Regions from separate parts of the Saccharothrix sp. CCNWYY140 genome, predicted to be linked through region 1. Evidence: predicted binding sites of a transcription regulator. Region 1 holds the regulator's gene; the other holds the start of a gene.
What was found. Region 1 encodes HspR, which represses chaperone genes until heat shock. Its sites were predicted from a motif close to ANNTTGAGTNNNNNNNACTCAANNT; they were not measured.
Positions count from the first base shown of each region.

Region 1 (8,694 bases):
GTCGACCGGCCCTCCACGCGGACGTCCTCGCCCAGGCCCAGCGCGAGGACCTCGACCCGGTCGTACACGGGTCGCAGGGACGCCTTGCGACCGGTGTACTGGGAGTCGACGTACTCCGCGGTGGTCGGCTCGACCCACCCGGCGGCGCGCGCGGCGGCGTCGGCGATGGTCCACTGCGAGTTCTGCTTGACGCCGTGGGTGTCGCGCAGCCACGCCCGCACGGCCTTCTGGTCCAGCGGGTCGAGGCCGGACGCGGCCACCAGGTCGACCCATTCGTCCAGCGTGCGGCCGGTGCGCTCCTTCATGGACGCGGCGATGGCGGACATCATGTCGGCGGGTGAGTCCATGCCGAGAGTGTCCCGGATCACGTCCGCTCGGGAACACCCGAAGGCCCCCGCCCGTTGGACAGGCAGAGAAATTGAGCCCAGTGGACTCAAGTCCGCAGATCCTGGCAAACTTGAGCGCACGCCGCTCAACGCGGGGCTCTCACAGACGCACTACCAGGAGGAATCCAAATGGCGCGAGCGGTCGGCATCGACCTGGGGACGACCAACTCCGTCGTCGCGGTTCTCGAGGGTGGCGAGCCGACGGTGATCGCCAACTCCGAGGGTTCGCGCACGACCCCGTCCATCGTGGCGTTCGCCAAGAACGGCGAGGTGCTCACCGGTCAGCCCGCCAAGAACCAGGCGGTGACCAACGTCGACCGGACCATCCGGTCGGTCAAGCGGCACATCGGCACGAACTGGACGACCGAGATCGACGGCAAGCAGTACACGCCGCAGGAGATCAGCGCGCGCGTGCTGATGAAGCTCAAGCGCGACGCCGAGGCGTACCTGGGCGAGGAGATCACCGACGCCGTGATCACCGTGCCCGCCTACTTCGAGGACGCCCAGCGCCAGGCCACCAAGGAAGCCGGCCAGATCGCGGGCCTCAACGTGCTGCGCATCGTCAACGAGCCGACCTCCGCCGCCCTGGCCTACGGCCTGGACAAGGGCGAGAAGGAGCAGACCATCCTGGTCTTCGACCTCGGTGGCGGCACCTTCGACGTCTCCCTGCTGGAGCTGGGCGACGGCGTGGTCGAGGTCCGCGCGACCTCCGGTGACAACCACCTCGGCGGTGACGACTGGGACCAGCGCATCGTCGACTGGCTGGTGGAGCGCTTCAAGCAGTCCAACGGCATCGACCTGACCAAGGACAAGATGGCCCTCCAGCGGATCCGCGAGGCCGCCGAGAAGGCCAAGATCGAGCTGTCCAGCTCGTCGCAGGCCACCATCAACCTGCCCTACATCACGGTCGACGCGGACAAGAACCCGCTGTTCCTGGACGAGACGCTGTCCCGGGCCGAGTTCCAGCGCATCACCAACGACCTGCTGGAGCGCACCCGCGCCCCGTTCAACAACGTGATCAAGGACGCCGGCATCTCCGTCGGCGACATCGACCACGTGGTGCTGGTCGGCGGTTCCACCCGCATGCCGGCCGTGGCCGAGCTGGTCAAGGAGCTGACCGGCGGCCGTGAGCCGAACAAGGGCGTGAACCCGGACGAGGTCGTCGCGGTCGGCGCGGCCCTCCAGGCCGGTGTCCTCAAGGGCGAGGTCAAGGACGTCCTGCTGCTCGACGTCACCCCGCTGTCCCTGGGCATCGAGACCAAGGGCGGCGTGATGACCAAGCTCATCGAGCGCAACACGACCATCCCGACCAAGCGGTCCGAGATCTTCACCACGGCCGACGACAACCAGCCGTCCGTGCAGATCCAGGTCTTCCAGGGCGAGCGCGACTTCGCGGCGGACAACAAGAAGCTCGGCATGTTCGAGCTGACCGGCCTGCCGCCCGCCCCGCGCGGCGTCCCGCAGATCGAGGTCACCTTCGACATCGACGCGAACGGCATCGTGCACGTGTCCGCGAAGGACATGGGCACGGGCAAGGAGCAGCGGATGACGATCACCGGCGGCTCCGCGCTGCCGAAGGACGACATCGACCGCATGATCAAGGACGCCGAGGCGCACGCCGAGGAGGACAAGCGCCGCCGCGACGAGGCCGAGGTCCGCAACCAGGCCGAGACGCTGGTCTACCAGACCGAGAAGGTCGTCAAGGAGAACGACGACAAGATCCCGGCCGAGGTCAAGGACAAGGTCAAGGCCGCGATCGACGAGACCAACGAGGCCCTCAAGGGCACGGACATCGCGAAGGTCCGCACCGCGGTGGAGAAGCTGGCCACCGAGTCGCAGGCGATCGGCCAGGCCATGTACGCCAACGCCCCCACCGCGGGCGCGACGGCCGGTGACGGCGCCTCCGCGCCGGGCGCCGGTGACGCCAAGGCCGACGACGTCGTGGACGCCGAGATCGTGGACGAGGACGAGAAGAAGTGACCCAGCCCGAGGAGCAGCCGCACGTGGTGGTGCGGGACCGGCGGCGCATCGACCCGGAGACGGGTGAGGTGCGCACGCCGGCCGCGGACGCCGAGACGCCCGTGGACGAGACCCCGGCCGAGGGCGGCCGGCACGCCGCCCCCGAGGCGGAGCCGCCCGCGGAGGTCGACCCGGCCGCCGAGCTGAAGGCCCAGCTCGACGAGCGGACCGCGGACCTCCAGCGCCTCACCGCCGAGTACGCCAACTACCGCAAGCGCGTCGAGCGGGACAAGGAGCTGGTGATCGCCTCGGCCAAGGCCCAGGTGATCAACGAGCTGCTGGCCGTCCTGGACGACGTGGAGCGGGCCGACGCGCACGGCGACCTGACCGGCGCGTTCAAGGCGGTCGCGGACAAGCTGGTCGCGACGCTGACCAGGTCCGGGCTGGAGCCGTTCGGGCACGAGGGCGAGGAGTTCGACCCCACCGTGCACGAGGCGGTCCAGCACAGCACGTCGCCCGACGTGAGCGGGCCGACCGTGACGGCCGTGCTGCGGCGCGGCTACCGGCTCGGCGAGCGCGTCGTGCTGCGGCCGGCGCTGGTGGCGGTCACCGACCACGAGCCCGCGGCCGAGGCGGCGTCGGGTGACGGGGCCGAGCCGTCCGGGTCTGGTGCCGAGTCTGGTGCCGGGGCGTCCGGGTCCACTGAAGAACAGCAAGGCTGAGCGAGAGGGGGCGGCGTCCGGATGAGTGCTCGGGATTGGATCGAGAAGGACTTCTACCGGGAGCTGGGCGTCTCCTCCGACGCCTCGGCCGACGAGATCAAGAAGGCGTACCGGAAGTTGGCGCGGGAACTGCACCCCGACGCCAACCCCGGTGACGCCAAGGCCGAGGCGCGCTTCAAGGCGGTCTCGGAGGCGTACGGCGTGCTGTCGGACGCCTCCAAGCGCAAGCAGTACGACGAGGCCCGCCGCCTGTTCGCGGGCGGCGGCGGCTTCCCCGGCGGGTTCGGGCAGGGCACCGGCACCTTCGACGTCGGCGACCTGTTCGGCCGCGCGGGGCAGCAGCCCGGCGGCATGGGCGGCCTGGGCGGCCTGGGCGACCTGCTCGGCGGCCTGTTCAACCGGCGCGGCGGCACGTCCGGCTCGGCGACCCGGCCCCGGCGGGGCGAGGACGTCGAGACCGACGTGCGGATCGACTTCACCGAGGCGGTCCGCGGCGCGACCGTGCCGATGCGCCTGTCCAGCCCGTCGACGTGCTCGACGTGCTCGGGCTCGGGCGCGCGACCGGGCACCGCGCCGCGCACCTGCACCAACTGCGGCGGCGCGGGCCTGGTGACCCGCAACCAGGGCGCGTTCGCGTTCTCCGAGCCGTGCGCGGACTGCCGGGGCACCGGCCGCCTCATCGACGACCCGTGCCCGGAGTGCGGCGGCGACGGCGTGTCCACCAAGACGCGCACGCTCACCATCCGCATCCCGTCGGGCGTGGACGACGGCCAGCGCATCCGCCTGGGCGGCCAGGGCGAGCCGGGCCGCAACGGCGGTCCCAGCGGCGACCTGTACGTCCGGGTGCACGTCAACCCGGACCCCGTGTTCGGCCGCAGCGGCAACAACCTGACCGTGACCGTGCCGGTGACCTTCCCCGAACTGGCGTTGGGCACCACGTTGACCGTGCCCACGCTGGACGGCAAGGTGACTTTGAAGGTCCCCGCCGGCACGGCGTCGGGCCGGGTGCTGCGCGCCAAGGGGAAGGGCATCGCCAAGCGCGACGGCCAGGTCGGAGACCTGTTGATCACGTTGCAGGTGGCGATCCCGAACAACATGGACGCGACGGCCCGCGAGGCGCTGGAGGCCTACGCCTCGGCCACCGCGGAGCACGACCCTCGGGCCGACCTCAACGCGTTGGTGGAGAAGAGGTCGACGTGAGGGCCGGGGCCGGTTCGGCGTGATGGTGGTCTTGGTGTGATGGGTTCGGCGTGGTGGTGAGGTCGGCGTGAGGGTGAGGTGGACATGACGTTTCCGTTCCCGCCGGGGACCGATGAGGACACCCCGTTCTTCGTGATCTCCGTGGCGGCTCAGCTGTCGGGCCTGCACGCCCAGACCCTCCGCTCCTACGACCGGATGGGACTGGTCTCCCCCGGGCGCACGTCGGGCGGCGGTCGCCGGTACTCGATGCGCGACATCGTCCTGTTGAGGGAGGTTCAGCGGCTCTCCCAGGAGGAGGGGGTGAACCTCGCCGGGATCAAGCGGATCATCGAACTGGAGAACGAGGTCGGGGCGCTGCGGGCGAAGGTGTCGGAGTTGGCGGAGCAGTTGGCCCAGGCTTTGGCGGCGGCCGAGCACGCGGCGGCTTCCGTGCACGCCTCGTTGCGGCGGGACCTGGTACCGGTTCGCCACGAGACCGCGTTGGTGGTCTGGAAACCAAACCGCAAACGCTGATCCGCGTCGGGGTGAGTTCCTGCTGGTAGCGGGGATGACGCAAAAAGCCCAGCTTGGGTTGTGCACGCGCTTCGCGCGTGCCAGAGCGGAAGAGCCCGCGCTGCGCGCGTGAAAGCGGTATGCCTCGGGCCGTTCCAGGGCTTCCCCGCCCTGGAGGCCGGTGCGGGGGTCAGTCCAGGGTGAAGGGGTCGTACTTGATGCGGTCCAGGGGGGTGCCGGCCACGAGCATGCGGGAGACCGTCGCGCGGATCATCGACGGGGAGCCGCAGACCAGCACGTCCCGGTCCTCCCACGCCCCGTAGCGGGTGACCACGTCGGCCAGGGTGCCCTGTTCCACGCCTCGTGCGCCCGGGTCCGACTCCAGCACCGGGACCACCGTGAGCCACGGGTTGGTCATCGCGAAGCGTTGCAGGTTGTCCAGGTCGTACAGGTCCTCGCGGGTCCTGCCGCCCACGAAGAGGTGCGTCCTCGGGTTTTCGCCCCACTGCGCCATCTCGTCGATGATCGCGTGCATCGGGGCCACTCCGGTGCCGCCGGCGACCATGAGGACGTCGTTGCCGGACTTGCGGTCGACGTGGAGCCTGCCCATCGGGGGGCCGATGCGCCACACGTCGCCCGGTTGGGTGTGGCCGACGATGGAACGGCTCACCCAGCCGCCCTCGACGGAGCGGATGTGGAACTCGATGATGCCGTCTTCGCGCGGGGCGTTGGCCGGTGAGAAGTAGCGCCAGAGTCTGGCTCGTTGGGGCGTTTCCACGCTCACGTACTGGCCCGCCCGGTAGCCGACCGGGTGGTCGGGCTGGAGGCGCACCACGGCCAGGTCCCAGCTCACCCGCTGGTGCTCGAGCACGGTCGCGTGCCAGTAGGCGGGGCCGTCGTCGGCTGCCGCCGCCTCCTGCATGGCGCGGGCCATGATCGTGTAGGCCTCGGCCCAGGCCATTTCGACCTGGGGGGTCCACGCGGGGCCGGCGTGCTTCTTCACCGCCGCGAGCAGGGCGGTGCCGACCGACTCGTAGTGGACGTTGACCACGCCGAACTTGCGGTGGTCGCGGCCGAGTTGGCGGAGGAAGGGGATCAGGTCGTCCGGTCGGTCGACCATCTGGACGACGTGGACCAGTGCGCGCAGCAGGCGGCTGCGCTGCACCTCCATGTTCGCCGGGAACATCTCACGGGTGGCCGGCGCGAGGCTGAAGAGCATTCCGTAGAAGAACTTGGCGACCTCTTCGGCGCGCGGCTCGACGACCGCCCAGCTTTCCCTGATCAGGCGCACCATTGCGGTGACACCCGGTGGGGGTTCTCGGTGGGGCGGGCTCGGGATGGGGCTCAACACAGCGTTCGCAGTCATGGTCCGGGCGCAGTCTCCACGTTTCCAGCGCCGTCAGCAAGGCGCATCGTCCTCGTCAAGCTTCCATCCCCGACGAACCGAGGCTAACCCGTCAACTGGCCGACTGACTCCTTGATGCCACCTTCGAGTGCTGTGCGATCACGGTCGGTCGCGGAGCGTTCGTCCCATCGGGCGAACATTCGCGATGACCTGTACCGGGTCTGCGGATTGCGGCCAACCGTGAGGCGAGTACCCCGCCCGAGCACGCCTTTAACGGGCACTGGAGATCGCGTGAGGCGGGGGTCTCACCCTGTTGGCCGCACGCTCCCCGCACCGGTGCGGAGATCGGCTTCGGCCTGTGGATTCACACCTGCGGATTGTGGATAAGCGCGGTGCGCGTGTGGACAAACACGCTGCTACATGTGGGTGACACGGTCAGCTCGTGGCGGCGCGTTCGGCTGCGCTGCGTTCCACGCAGAACTCGTTGCCCTCGGGGTCGGCGAGCACGACCCAGCCGGTGCCGTCGGGGCGGCGCCGGTCGGCGACCACGATCGCGCCGAGGCCCCGGAGGCGCTCGACCTCCTCGTCGCGGGTGGTGTCGGGCTGGAGGTCGAGGTGGATGCGGTTCTTGATCGTCTTGTCCTCGGGGACCTGGATGAACAGCAGGTCCGGGCCGGCCGGCAGGGCGACGAGGCACTCCGGGTCGCCGGGCTCGTCCTCGTCGGAGACGGGGTGGCCGGTGACCTGGCTCCAGAAGGTGGCCAGCGCGTACGCGTCCTTGCAGTCGACGGTGATGTGGTGCACGAGTGAACTCATGCGCTGATCTTCAGGTGGCCGCCGGGACGGGCGCACCCGATTTCAGCCGCCGTAGGGGACGGTGATGATCTCCAGGCGGTGGCCGTTCGGGTCGTCGAAGTACACGCCCCGGCCGCCGTCGTGGGTGTTGATCTCGCCGGGTTGCCGGTGGAACGGGTCCGCCCAGTAGGGCAGCCCGCGCTCCCGGACGCGGCCGAAGATGGCGTCGAAGTCGTCGTTGCCGACCAGGAACGCGTAGTGCTGCGGGGTGATGTCGCCTTCGACGGCCATGACGTCGAGGGACACCTCGTTGTCGGTGGCCACGACGAGGAACGGGCCGTAAGGCGTGGCGGGGGCGAAGCCGAAGACCTCGGTGAGGAAGTCGGCGGTGGCGCGGGGGTCGTGGGCGGACACGATCGTGTGGTTCAGCTTGACGGTCATGGCACTGACGCTAGGACTTCGTGGCGGGCGTCACAGCACTTGGGCTAGGTTGAGTGGAACGGACTCAACTTTTCTGACGTTGAGCTGAGTGGTAGCCGGTGGTGCGCCGGAACACGCGACCGAGGTGAGGAATGGACGCTTTCAACCCGACCACGAAGACGCAGCAGGCCGTGTCCGCGGCGGTGCAGGCGGCGACGATCGCGGGCAACCCGGACGTGACCTCGGTCCACCTCCTGGGCGCGCTGCTGGCGCAGGGCGACGGGCTGACCGCGCCGCTGCTGTCGGCCGTGGGCGCCGACCCGAAGCAGGTGCACAAGGAGCTGGAGCAGCTCAGCCGGTCCCTGCCGGCGGCCAGCGGGGCGAGCGTGTCCGCGCCGCAGTTCTCCCGGGACGCCGTGCGCGTGCTCGGGCGGGCGCAGGAGCTGGCCACCGAGATGGGCGACGAGTACGTGTCCACCGAGCACCTGCTGGTGGGCCTGTCCCAGCACGGTGGCCAGGTGGCCGACCTGCTCCGCCGGCACGGCGCGACCCCGGAGTCGCTGCGCGAGGCGTTCGGGCGGGTGCGTGGGTCGGCGCGGGTGACCAGCCCGGACCCGGAGGGCACGTACAAGGCGCTGGAGAAGTACGGCGTCGACCTGACCGAACGGGCGCGCAAGGGCGTGCTCGACCCCGTCATCGGGCGGGACACCGAGATCCGGCGGGTCGTGCAGGTGCTGTCCCGGCGCACCAAGAACAACCCGGTGCTGATCGGCGAGCCCGGCGTCGGCAAGACCGCGATCGTGGAGGGCCTGGCGCAGCGCGTCGTGGCCGGTGACGTGCCCGAGTCGCTGCGCGGCAAGCGCGTGGTGGCGCTGGACCTGGGCGCGATGGTGGCCGGCGCGAAGTACCGCGGCGAGTTCGAGGAGCGGCTCAAGGCCGTGCTCAAGGAGATCACCGACTCCGCCGGCCAGGTCATCACGTTCATCGACGAGCTGCACACCATCGTGGGCGCCGGCGCGACCGGCGAGTCCGCGATGGACGCGGGCAACATGATCAAGCCGATGCTGGCCCGCGGCGAGCTGCGCATGGTCGGCGCGACCACCCTGGACGAGTACCGCGAGCACATCGAGAAGGACGCCGCCCTGGAGCGCCGGTTCCAGCAGGTGCTGGTCGGCGAGCCGTCCGTGGAGGACACCGTCGGCATCCTGCGCGGCCTCAAGGACCGGTACGAGGTGCACCACGGCGTCCGCATCACCGACTCCGCGCTGGTCGCGGCGGCGTCCCTGTCCGACCGGTACATCACCGCCCGGTTCCTGCCGGACAAGGCCATCGACCTGGTCGACGAGGCCGCGTCCCGGCTGCGCATGGAGATCGA
Region 1 is NZ_JBBEGC010000008.1:99,244-107,937, forward strand. It holds gene WBN91_RS07320 (DUF5655 domain-containing protein) at 1-347, opposite strand, end outside; gene dnaK (molecular chaperone DnaK) at 516-2,366, shown strand; gene grpE (nucleotide exchange factor GrpE) at 2,363-3,067, shown strand; gene dnaJ (molecular chaperone DnaJ) at 3,089-4,267, shown strand; gene WBN91_RS07340 (heat shock protein transcriptional repressor HspR) at 4,352-4,780, shown strand; gene WBN91_RS07345 (FAD-binding oxidoreductase) at 4,950-6,053, opposite strand; gene WBN91_RS07350 (VOC family protein) at 6,540-6,920, opposite strand; gene WBN91_RS07355 (VOC family protein) at 6,963-7,340, opposite strand; gene clpB (ATP-dependent chaperone ClpB) at 7,472-8,694, shown strand, end outside.

Region 2 (8,694 bases), on a different contig from region 1:
GCAGGAGATCTGCGGCAACGCCGACTACCTCCAGCAGCAGACCGGGGTGCGGCCGACGCTGTTCCGCCCGCCGTTCGGCAACCACGACGCCACCACCCGCAAGGCGGCCACCGACTGCGGCTTCAAGGCGCTGGTCATGTGGACGGCGGCGGTCAACGACGGTGTCGTGCAGTTCCAGGCGGGCAACAAGCTCGTGCCGGGCGACATCGTCCTCATGCACTTCCGGCACACGTTCGTCGAGGACTTCCTGGCGTTCCTGGAGCACTGCAAGGCCCACGGCCTGACGCCGGTGCCGCTGGAGGACTTCCTGTCCACGACGCAGCCCTGAACGGCGCAACCGTGTGACCTGTGACACGTCCTTCAAGGTGACGCACCCGGCAGTCAGCCGGGGGTTCCGCCCGAGGAGGGCAGCCCCATGATCAGGCACCTGAGCAGTCGCTTCCGCACATTCGCCGTGCTCGTCCTGGCGGTGCTCGCCGTGGGCGCCGCCGTGCCCGCGGCGGCAACCACGACCCCCGTCGTCCCGGAGCTGACCAACATCCGGGTGGGCGCGCACGACACGTTCGACAGAGTCGTGCTTGACCTGAACGGGTCACGCCCGGAGTTCTTCATCCGGTGTGTCGACCAGCTCTACTACGACGGCAGCGGCCTGCCGGTGTCGATGCCGGGCAGCACCTTCCTGGAGGTGCGGTCCTTCCCGGCCGCCGCGCACGACGAGTGGGGCAACCCGACCTACACCGGGCCTCGGCAGTTCACCACGCCGTCCCTGAGCAACGTGCAAGCCGTGGCGATCACGGGTGACTACGAGGGCAACCTCACCATCGGCCTGGGGATGCGCCAGGAGACCTGGCACCGCGTGTTCCTGCTGAGCAGCCCGACCCGTCTGGTCATCGACGTCGGTGCCGCCCACTGACGTCCCGCGAAGGCAAGGGGGTCCCGTCCGTCCGGGACCCCCTTGCCGCCTGTCGGCTCACGCCGCGACCGCGACGGCTTCCTGCTCCAGCGCCAGGTCCAGCACCTCGCGCACGTCGGCCACCAGGTGCACGGTCAGCGCCTCCCGCACCGACTCGGGCACGTCGTCCAGGTCGGGCTCGTTGCGCTGCGGCAGCAGGACCGTCGTGATGCCCGCCCGGTGCGCCGCGAGCAGCTTCTGCTTCACGCCGCCGATCGGCAGCACCCGGCCGGTCAGCGACACCTCGCCGGTCATGGCCACGTCCGACCGGACCGGTCGTCCGGACAGCAGCGAGGCCAGCGCCGTCGTCATCGTGACGCCCGCAGAAGGACCGTCCTTCGGCACCGCGCCCGCCGGCACGTGGATGTGGACCCCGCGCTCGGCCAGCGCCGCCGCCCGCTCGTCGTGCGACTTCAAGTAGGACAACGCGATCTGCGCGGACTCCTTCATCACCTCGCCCAGCTGCCCGGTCAGCGTGACACCCGGCGCGCCGGTGCCCTCCGAGGCCAGGGACGCCTCCACGAACAGGACGTCACCGCCCGCGCCCGTGACCGCCAGCCCCGTCGCCACACCGGGGACCGACGTCCGCTCCGCCGACTCCGGCGTGAACTTCGGCGAACCCAGGTAGCCCTTCAGGTCCGGCACGTCGACGCGCACCGGCAGCACCGCCTCGTCCAGCGCCGCCCGCGCGGTGACCTTGCGCAGGACCCTCGCCAGCGACCGCTCCAGTTGCCGCACGCCGGCTTCCCGCGTGTACTCGCCGGCCAGCTTGCGCAGGGCGTCCTCGGTGACCGCGACGTCCTCGGTGGTCAGACCGGCGCGCTCGACCTGCCGGGGCAGCAGGTGGTCGCGGGCGATGGTGACCTTCTCGTCCTCGGTGTAGCCGTCCAACCGCACCAGTTCCATGCGGTCCAGCAGCGGACCGGGGATGGACTCCAGGACGTTGGCGGTGGCCAGGAACACCACGTCCGACAGGTCCAGCTCCACCTCCAGGTAGTGGTCCCGGAAGGTGTGGTTCTGGGCCGGGTCCAGGACTTCGAGCAGGGCCGCGGTCGGGTCGCCGCGGTAGTCCGCGCCGACCTTGTCGATCTCGTCGAGCAGCACGACCGGGTTCATCGAGCCGGCCTCGGCGATCGCGCGGACGATCCGGCCGGGCAGCGCGCCGACGTAGGTGCGCCGGTGGCCGCGGATCTCCGCCTCGTCCCGGACGCCGCCCAGGGCGACCCGGACGAACTTGCGGCCCATCGCCTTCGCGACCGACTCGCCCAGCGACGTCTTGCCCACACCGGGCGGACCGACCAGGGCGAGCACCGCACCGCTGCGCCGACCGCCGACGACACCGAGGCCGCGATCGGCCCTACGCCGCCGCACCGCCAGGTACTCGGTGATGCGCTCCTTCACGTCGTCCAGGCCCGCGTGGTCGGCGTCGAGCACCGCCCGCGCGCCCGCGATGTCGTAGGTCTCCTCGGTGCGCTCGTTCCACGGCAGTTCGAGCACGGTGTCCAGCCACGTCCGGATCCAGCCCGTCTCGGGGGACTGGTCGGAGGTGCGCTCCAGCTTGTCCACTTCGGACAGTGCCGCCTTGCGGACGTGCTCGGGCAGGTCGGCGCCCTCGACGCGGGCCCGGTAGTCCTGCTCCTCGGTGGCGGGCTTGCCGTCCAGCTCGGCCAGTTCCTTGCGGATCGCGGCGAGCTGTTGGCGCAGCAGGAACTCGCGCTGCTGCTTCTCCACGCCCTCCTTGACGTCCTTGCGGATCGTCTCGGCCACGTCCAGTTCGGTCAGGTGCTCGCGACCCCACTCCAGCAGCTTCTCCAGCCGCTCGGCGACGTCGCTGGTCTCCAGCAGCCAGATCTTCTGCTCGTCGGACAGGTAGGAGGCGTAGCCGGCGAGGTCGGCCAGCGCGGACGGCTCGTCCACCTGCTGCACCGAGTCCACGACCTGCCACGCGCCGCGCTGCTGGAGGATGGTGGTGACCAGCGCGCGGTACTCGCGGGCCAGCTCGCGGGTGCGGTCGTGGACGGGCGGCTCGTCGGCCACCGTCGCCTCGACCCACAGCGCCGCACCCGGCCCGGTCGTGCCGGTCCCGATCCGCACCCGGTCCGTGCCGCGCACGACCGCCGCGCGCTCCCCGCCCGACAACCGCCCGACCTGCTCCACGACGGCCAGCGTGCCGACCTTCGCGTACTTCCCGTCCAGCCGCGGCACCAGCAGCACCCGTGCTTCCCCACCCGCGGCGGAGGCGGCTTCGACGGCGGCACGCGCCTCGGCCGCGGCGTCCGAGCCGGTCAGCCGGATCGGGACGACCATGCCGGGCAGCACGACCACGTCGTCCAGCGGCAGCACCGGAAGCGCCAACGTCTCGCCCATGTCGATCCTCCAAAGTTGAGTCTGATGGGCTCAACCAACATGAGCGCGGGATTGTTTCCCCGTGGCGTTCGCTCTGAGCGATGGGGCCGGCACCGCGAAAACCCGCCTCCCGGTCAACGTTCCTCGCACAGAATCCGTGCCATGCCCACCCGCGAAGCCCGCCTGGCGACCGTCGCCCGCCGCCACCTGCCGCCGGCCGTGGCCGAGCGGTGGACCTCCCTCATCCGTCCCGGCGTCCGGCTGCGGGTCCGGGACGGCGGCCGGCAGGTCGGTCACCTCGGCGGTGAGCCGCTGCTGCCCGCCGACGTGGCCTGGCCCGAGTGGGAGGGCGAGGGGTCGCTGAACTTCGTGGCGTCGATCGACTGCGGACGCCTGCCCGCGAACAGCGTGGACATCGCGCTGCCGGACAGCGGCACGCTGCTGTTCTTCTACTACGACCCCGAGTCCGCCTACCTCGACAACACCCCGCACCGGCCGCCCACAGTCGGCGCCTGGGACCCGGAAACCCAAGCGGGCGCACGGGTCCTGTACGTGCCGGCCGACGCCGAAGTCGTCGAACACGACACCCCGCTCGACATCGAGCCCTACGACTACGCGCCCCTGGTCGCGACCGTGGAGGCCACCGGCCCGGACTGGTACCACCCGGAGTTCCGCGCGCTGTGCCGTGACCTGTCGGAGGACGACCTCGACTTCCTGGACGACCACCGCAACGGCAACGACTTCGCCCGCGCGTTGAGGAGCCTGAGGTCCCACCCGTCGCACCAGGTGGGCGGGCACGCCCTCCCGATCCAGAACCCGGCCGAGACGGACGTCGCCCAGAGCGAGCTGGGTCCGGGCGTGGCGTGGGAGAGCGTGGTGGAGGAAGCACGGCGCTGGACGCTGCTCGCCCAGATCGACAGCGACCAGGAGGCCGACCTGCGCTGGGGCGACGTGGGCACCCTGTACTGGCTCATCCGCCCGGAAGACCTGGCGGCGCGGGACTTCGGGGCGGCGCGGTTCACCTGGCAGTGCGGCTGACCAGGCCTTCGAGCAGGACCGCGGCGTGGTCGGGTCCGGGGAGCGCGGCCAGTTCGTCACGCAGGCGTTCGGCGGACAAGCGGTACGCGGGGTCGCCGAGCACCTCGGCCACCGTGGCGCGAACCTCGGCAGGGGTGGCCGTGACCGGGTCCAGCGCGCGGCCGACGCCCAGCGCAGTGCAGCGCTCGGCGTTCATCGGCTGGTCGGCTCCCATCGGGGTCAGCACCATCGGTTTGCCGTGCGCCAGCGCCCCGACGACCGTGCCCGAACCGCCGTGCGACACGACCAGGGCGCAGTCCGCGAGCACCTCGTCCTGCGGCACGTACCGGGCGATCCGGACGTGGTCGGGCTGCGGGCCGAACTCGGCGGGGTCGACATGCCGTCCCACGGTCATGAGCACGCGGACGGGCAGGTCGCGCAGCCCGGCGAGCACGCGCTCGAACAAGTCGCCGGACTCCAGGGCGAATTCGGTGCCGAGCGTGAAGTAGACCAGCGGGCGGTCGTGCGGTCGCGGTGTGGCGGGGTCGGGCAGCGGTGGGCGAAAAGCGTGCTCGGTGCCGGACAGCCACGCGTCGGGCGCGCGGAAGGACGGTGGGAACGGTGAGAGCCGCAGGTGCCTGCCGAGCATCGTGAGGTCCGGGTCCTCGGGCAGGCCGAGGTCGGCGCGGATCTCCCGCAGCGGCTCGCCCACGACGTCCGGTCGGATCTGCACGCCCGCCGCCGTCACCAGCACGCTCGCCTGCGGCAGGCCGGCCTCTTCGGCGACGAGCATGGTCGCGAAGTCGAACTCGTCGCACACCAGCAAGTCCGGCCGCCACTCCGACACCAGCGCTCGCACCAGCGGCAACCGCGTCCGCGTCCCGCGCCGGGTGAAGCCCTCGCGCACCTCCTCCTCGGACCGCTGGACGTCGGGCACGAGCAGCGGTCCCCTGGTCGCGGGCGCGTCGTCGGGTGGTGCGGAACCCAGTTGGTGGAAGGGGAATCCGGCGGCCTCGACCAGGCCGCGCAACGATCCGGACGTCGCCCAGAGCACTTCGTGCCCGCGATCGGCGACAGCCCGGGAGACGGGCAGCAACGGGTTGAGGTGGCCTGGACCGCCGATGCAGGTGAACAGCACGCGCATGGCATCAGACTTCCATCCCCGCAGCCACTTCGGATGTAGTACTTTGGTCGCAGTGGTGCGACGTGCGGAGGTGTGTCGATGGTGCGGCGCAATCCCGAGCGGCGGGCGGCGTTGCTCGACGCCGCGATAGAGGTCCTCGCCCGGGAAGGGGCGCGGGGACTCACGTTCCGGGCCGTCGACCAGCAGGCCGAGGTGCCGGCGGGCACGGCGTCGAACTACTTCGCCAACCGGGACGACCTCCTCAAGCAGGCCGGTGAGCGGGTCTACGAGCGGCTGGTGGACGAGGACGTCCTCGCCGGCGGGATGGCGGGCACGCACGACCGCGCCCGCGTCACCGAGCTGATGCACGAGCTGGTGGACCGGGTGGCCGCCTTCCCCACCGGGTTCCTGGCCCTGCTGGAACTGCGCCTGGAAGCCACCCGCCGCCCGGAGCTGCGCGCGGTCCTGACCAGCCGCATACGCGCGGACGTGGAGTTCAACGTGGACTACCACGACAAGACCGGGCTGCCCGGCGACGGCACGATGGTCGTCCTGCTCTGGTTGGCGCTCAACTGGCTGATCATGGAACGCCTGCTGCTGCCCGACCTTTTCACCGAACAGCAGCGCCACGAGCTGGTGACCGCCCTGGTGGAGCGGTTGCTGGACGGCCAACCCGACGAGCCGGTGCACCCGTTCCGGGCCGGCGACTGAGCGCGGTGTAACCCGTTCAGGGGTTGTGGGCGGTTTGTCCCTCCGCGACGATCACGCGCGTCGAAGCGGTGGAGGGAATGGCATGGAGCAGGCTAGCTGGGTCCCGGCGTCGGTGGACCTGGACCGCCCGAGCGCGGCCCGGATGTACGACTACTTCCTGGGCGGGTCGCACAACTTCGCGGTCGACCGCGAGGCCGCGCAGTCGGTGGAGCGGATCTACCCCGGCATGGCCGGCGCCGCCCGCGCCAACCGGTCGTTCCTGCGCCGCGCCGTGCGGTTCCTGGTGGAGCAGGGCGTGGACCAGTTCCTCGACCTGGGCTCCGGCATCCCGACCGTGGGCAACGTGCACGAGATCGCCCAGCAGGCCAACCCGGCGGCCCGCGTGCTCTACGTCGACGTCGAGCCGGTCGCGGTCGCGCACAGCAACGCCCTGCTGGCGCGCAACCCGGGCGCGACGGCCGTGCAGTCCGACCTGCGCGACGTGGACGTGGTCCTCAAGGCCGCCCGGGACGTGCTGGACTTCGACCGGCCCATCGCGGTGCTGATGGTGGCGGTGCTGCACTTCGTGCCGGACTCGGACGAGCCGGGCGCGGCGGTGGCCCGCTACCGCGAAGCCCTGCCGGCCGGCAGCTGGCTCGCCCTGTCGCACGGCAGCCTGGAGGGAGTCCCCCGCGACACGCTCCCGGACACCGAGCGCATCAAGGCGATCTACCGCCGCACCGACAGCCCGCTGGCGCTGCGCTCGCACGAGGAGATCGCGGCGTTCTTCACCGGGTTCGACGTGGTCGAGCCGGGCGTCGTGGCGCTGCCGGACTGGCGGCCGGACTCCGACGACGCCTTCATCAGCGCGTTCGTCGGTGTCGGCCGCAAGCCCGTTCCGCAGGCGTGAGGCGCGGGTCCGCTATTCGGGAGGTGTGAGGCGCAGGTCCGGGTCCACCGGCGGTTCGCCGTCGAACGGACCCGGCGGCAGTCCCGCCAGGCCGTCCAGGGTGAGGACGACGTCGGTGCCGTGCGGGTCCACCCCGGACGGCGGCGTCTCGAACCACTCGTGCAGGTCCGGCGGGACCGGGTAGTCGTCGGCGAGGTCCCGGTAGAGGCCGGCGCGCTGCTTGGCCTGCGCGGACAGCTGCTGGTACTCGCGCATGGCCAGCCGCATCCGGATCCACCGGTAGCGGTCGGTCTTCTCGGCGTCGTCGGCGGTGAACCGGTCACGCAGCAGCGTGCCCGCGAGCCGGCCGCGTTCGGCGAGGGTCAGGATCGTCCCGGGCGTCATGAACAGGTTCGTGCCGCCCTCGCCGTCGGCCAGGCGGATGTGCGCGATGCGGCCCCGGTAGCCGGGCAACGCGGACTGCATGGTGTCGCGCCAGTCCAGCATGGTGTCCAGGATCGCGGTGGCGAACTGGAGGGGCCGGGTGACCTCCCGGTAGGGCGTGCCGGTGGTGGACGCGTCCTGCTCGGGCAGCCACACCGGGTCGGCGCCGTCCCGGAACGGGCCGAGCGTCAGGCCGAACGTGGGCCAGCGCGGCAGCATGCTGTCGAAGAAGTGGATGGGGAAGTTGCTGGTGATGCCGCCGTCGGAGAACCAGTGCACGCGCGGCTCCGGTTCGGCGCGGCACAGCGGGACGGCCGCGATCAGTCCCGGCATCGGCATGCTCATCCGCACGGCCAGCGCCACCGGGAGGTCCTGGGGGAGCGTGCGCAGGGTTTCGTCCTTGTGCAACGGGCAGGCGTGCTGGGTTTCCGCGCCCTTGAGTGCGTCGGTGATCCGTTGCGGCACAACGGTGTTCAGGCACCGGGTGCAGTACAGCCAGGCGGCGGCGGGCTCGGTGAACGGCAGGCGGTAGGGGCGGCCCTCGGACAGGTCGGTCGTCATCAGGACCAAGGTGGTGTTCAGGTCCGAGAACCTCAGGTTCGGGGTGCCGGACAGGTCGTCCAGGCGGTCGGCGAACCAGTCGCTCATCGGCGGCACGCCAGTGGAGCGGGGGACGCCGCAGCGCCGGTCCCAGAAGTTCGCGGTGAACTCGCCCGTGCCCGGGACCAGTCCGAAGTGGATGGTCCGCGCCTTGTCGGCCAGGAACCGCCGGGCGCCCAGGAAGTAGGTGACGCCCACCGCGCTGGCGAAGGCGAAGCCGAGCACCATCCACCAGGCGGTCGCGGTGGCGGCGGAGGCGAGGCTGGGGGCGGTCCAGCGCGTGGCCAGGTAGACGGGGACGAGCGGCAGCGCGAACAACAGCGCCGTGCCCAGCCTCCTGATCCAGGTGAGAGCGCCGGGTTTGCGCGCCCTGCGCCGGGGACGGACCCGGACCAGGACACTGGGCACCACGACCAGCACGGTGGCGATGACGGCGACCAGCACCCAGGTCGGCGTGCCGCCCCAGTCCAGGGCGAGGAACCACGCCATCGGCCCGACCAGCCACAGCGCGAGCACCAGTCCCAGGGCGAGCTTGGCCCGGAAGCCGATGGCCCCGAGCAGGGCGAGGACCAGGCACGTGGTGGCGCTGCGGCCGGTGGTGTCGCGGGACTGCATGGAGGCGGCGACGATCCG
Region 2 is NZ_JBBEGC010000056.1:25,790-34,483, reverse strand. It holds gene WBN91_RS23335 (polysaccharide deacetylase family protein) at 1-328, shown strand, start outside; gene WBN91_RS23330 (AMIN-like domain-containing (lipo)protein) at 416-913, shown strand; gene lon (endopeptidase La) at 971-3,319, opposite strand; gene WBN91_RS23320 (YwqG family protein) at 3,461-4,336, shown strand; gene WBN91_RS23315 (glycosyltransferase) at 4,317-5,459, opposite strand; gene WBN91_RS23310 (TetR/AcrR family transcriptional regulator) at 5,538-6,149, shown strand; gene WBN91_RS23305 (SAM-dependent methyltransferase) at 6,232-7,038, shown strand; gene WBN91_RS23300 (patatin) at 7,051-8,694, opposite strand, start outside.
Region 2: lon (endopeptidase La) is a predicted target of HspR. The motif match lies at 3,332-3,356, and genes of this name have one in related genera.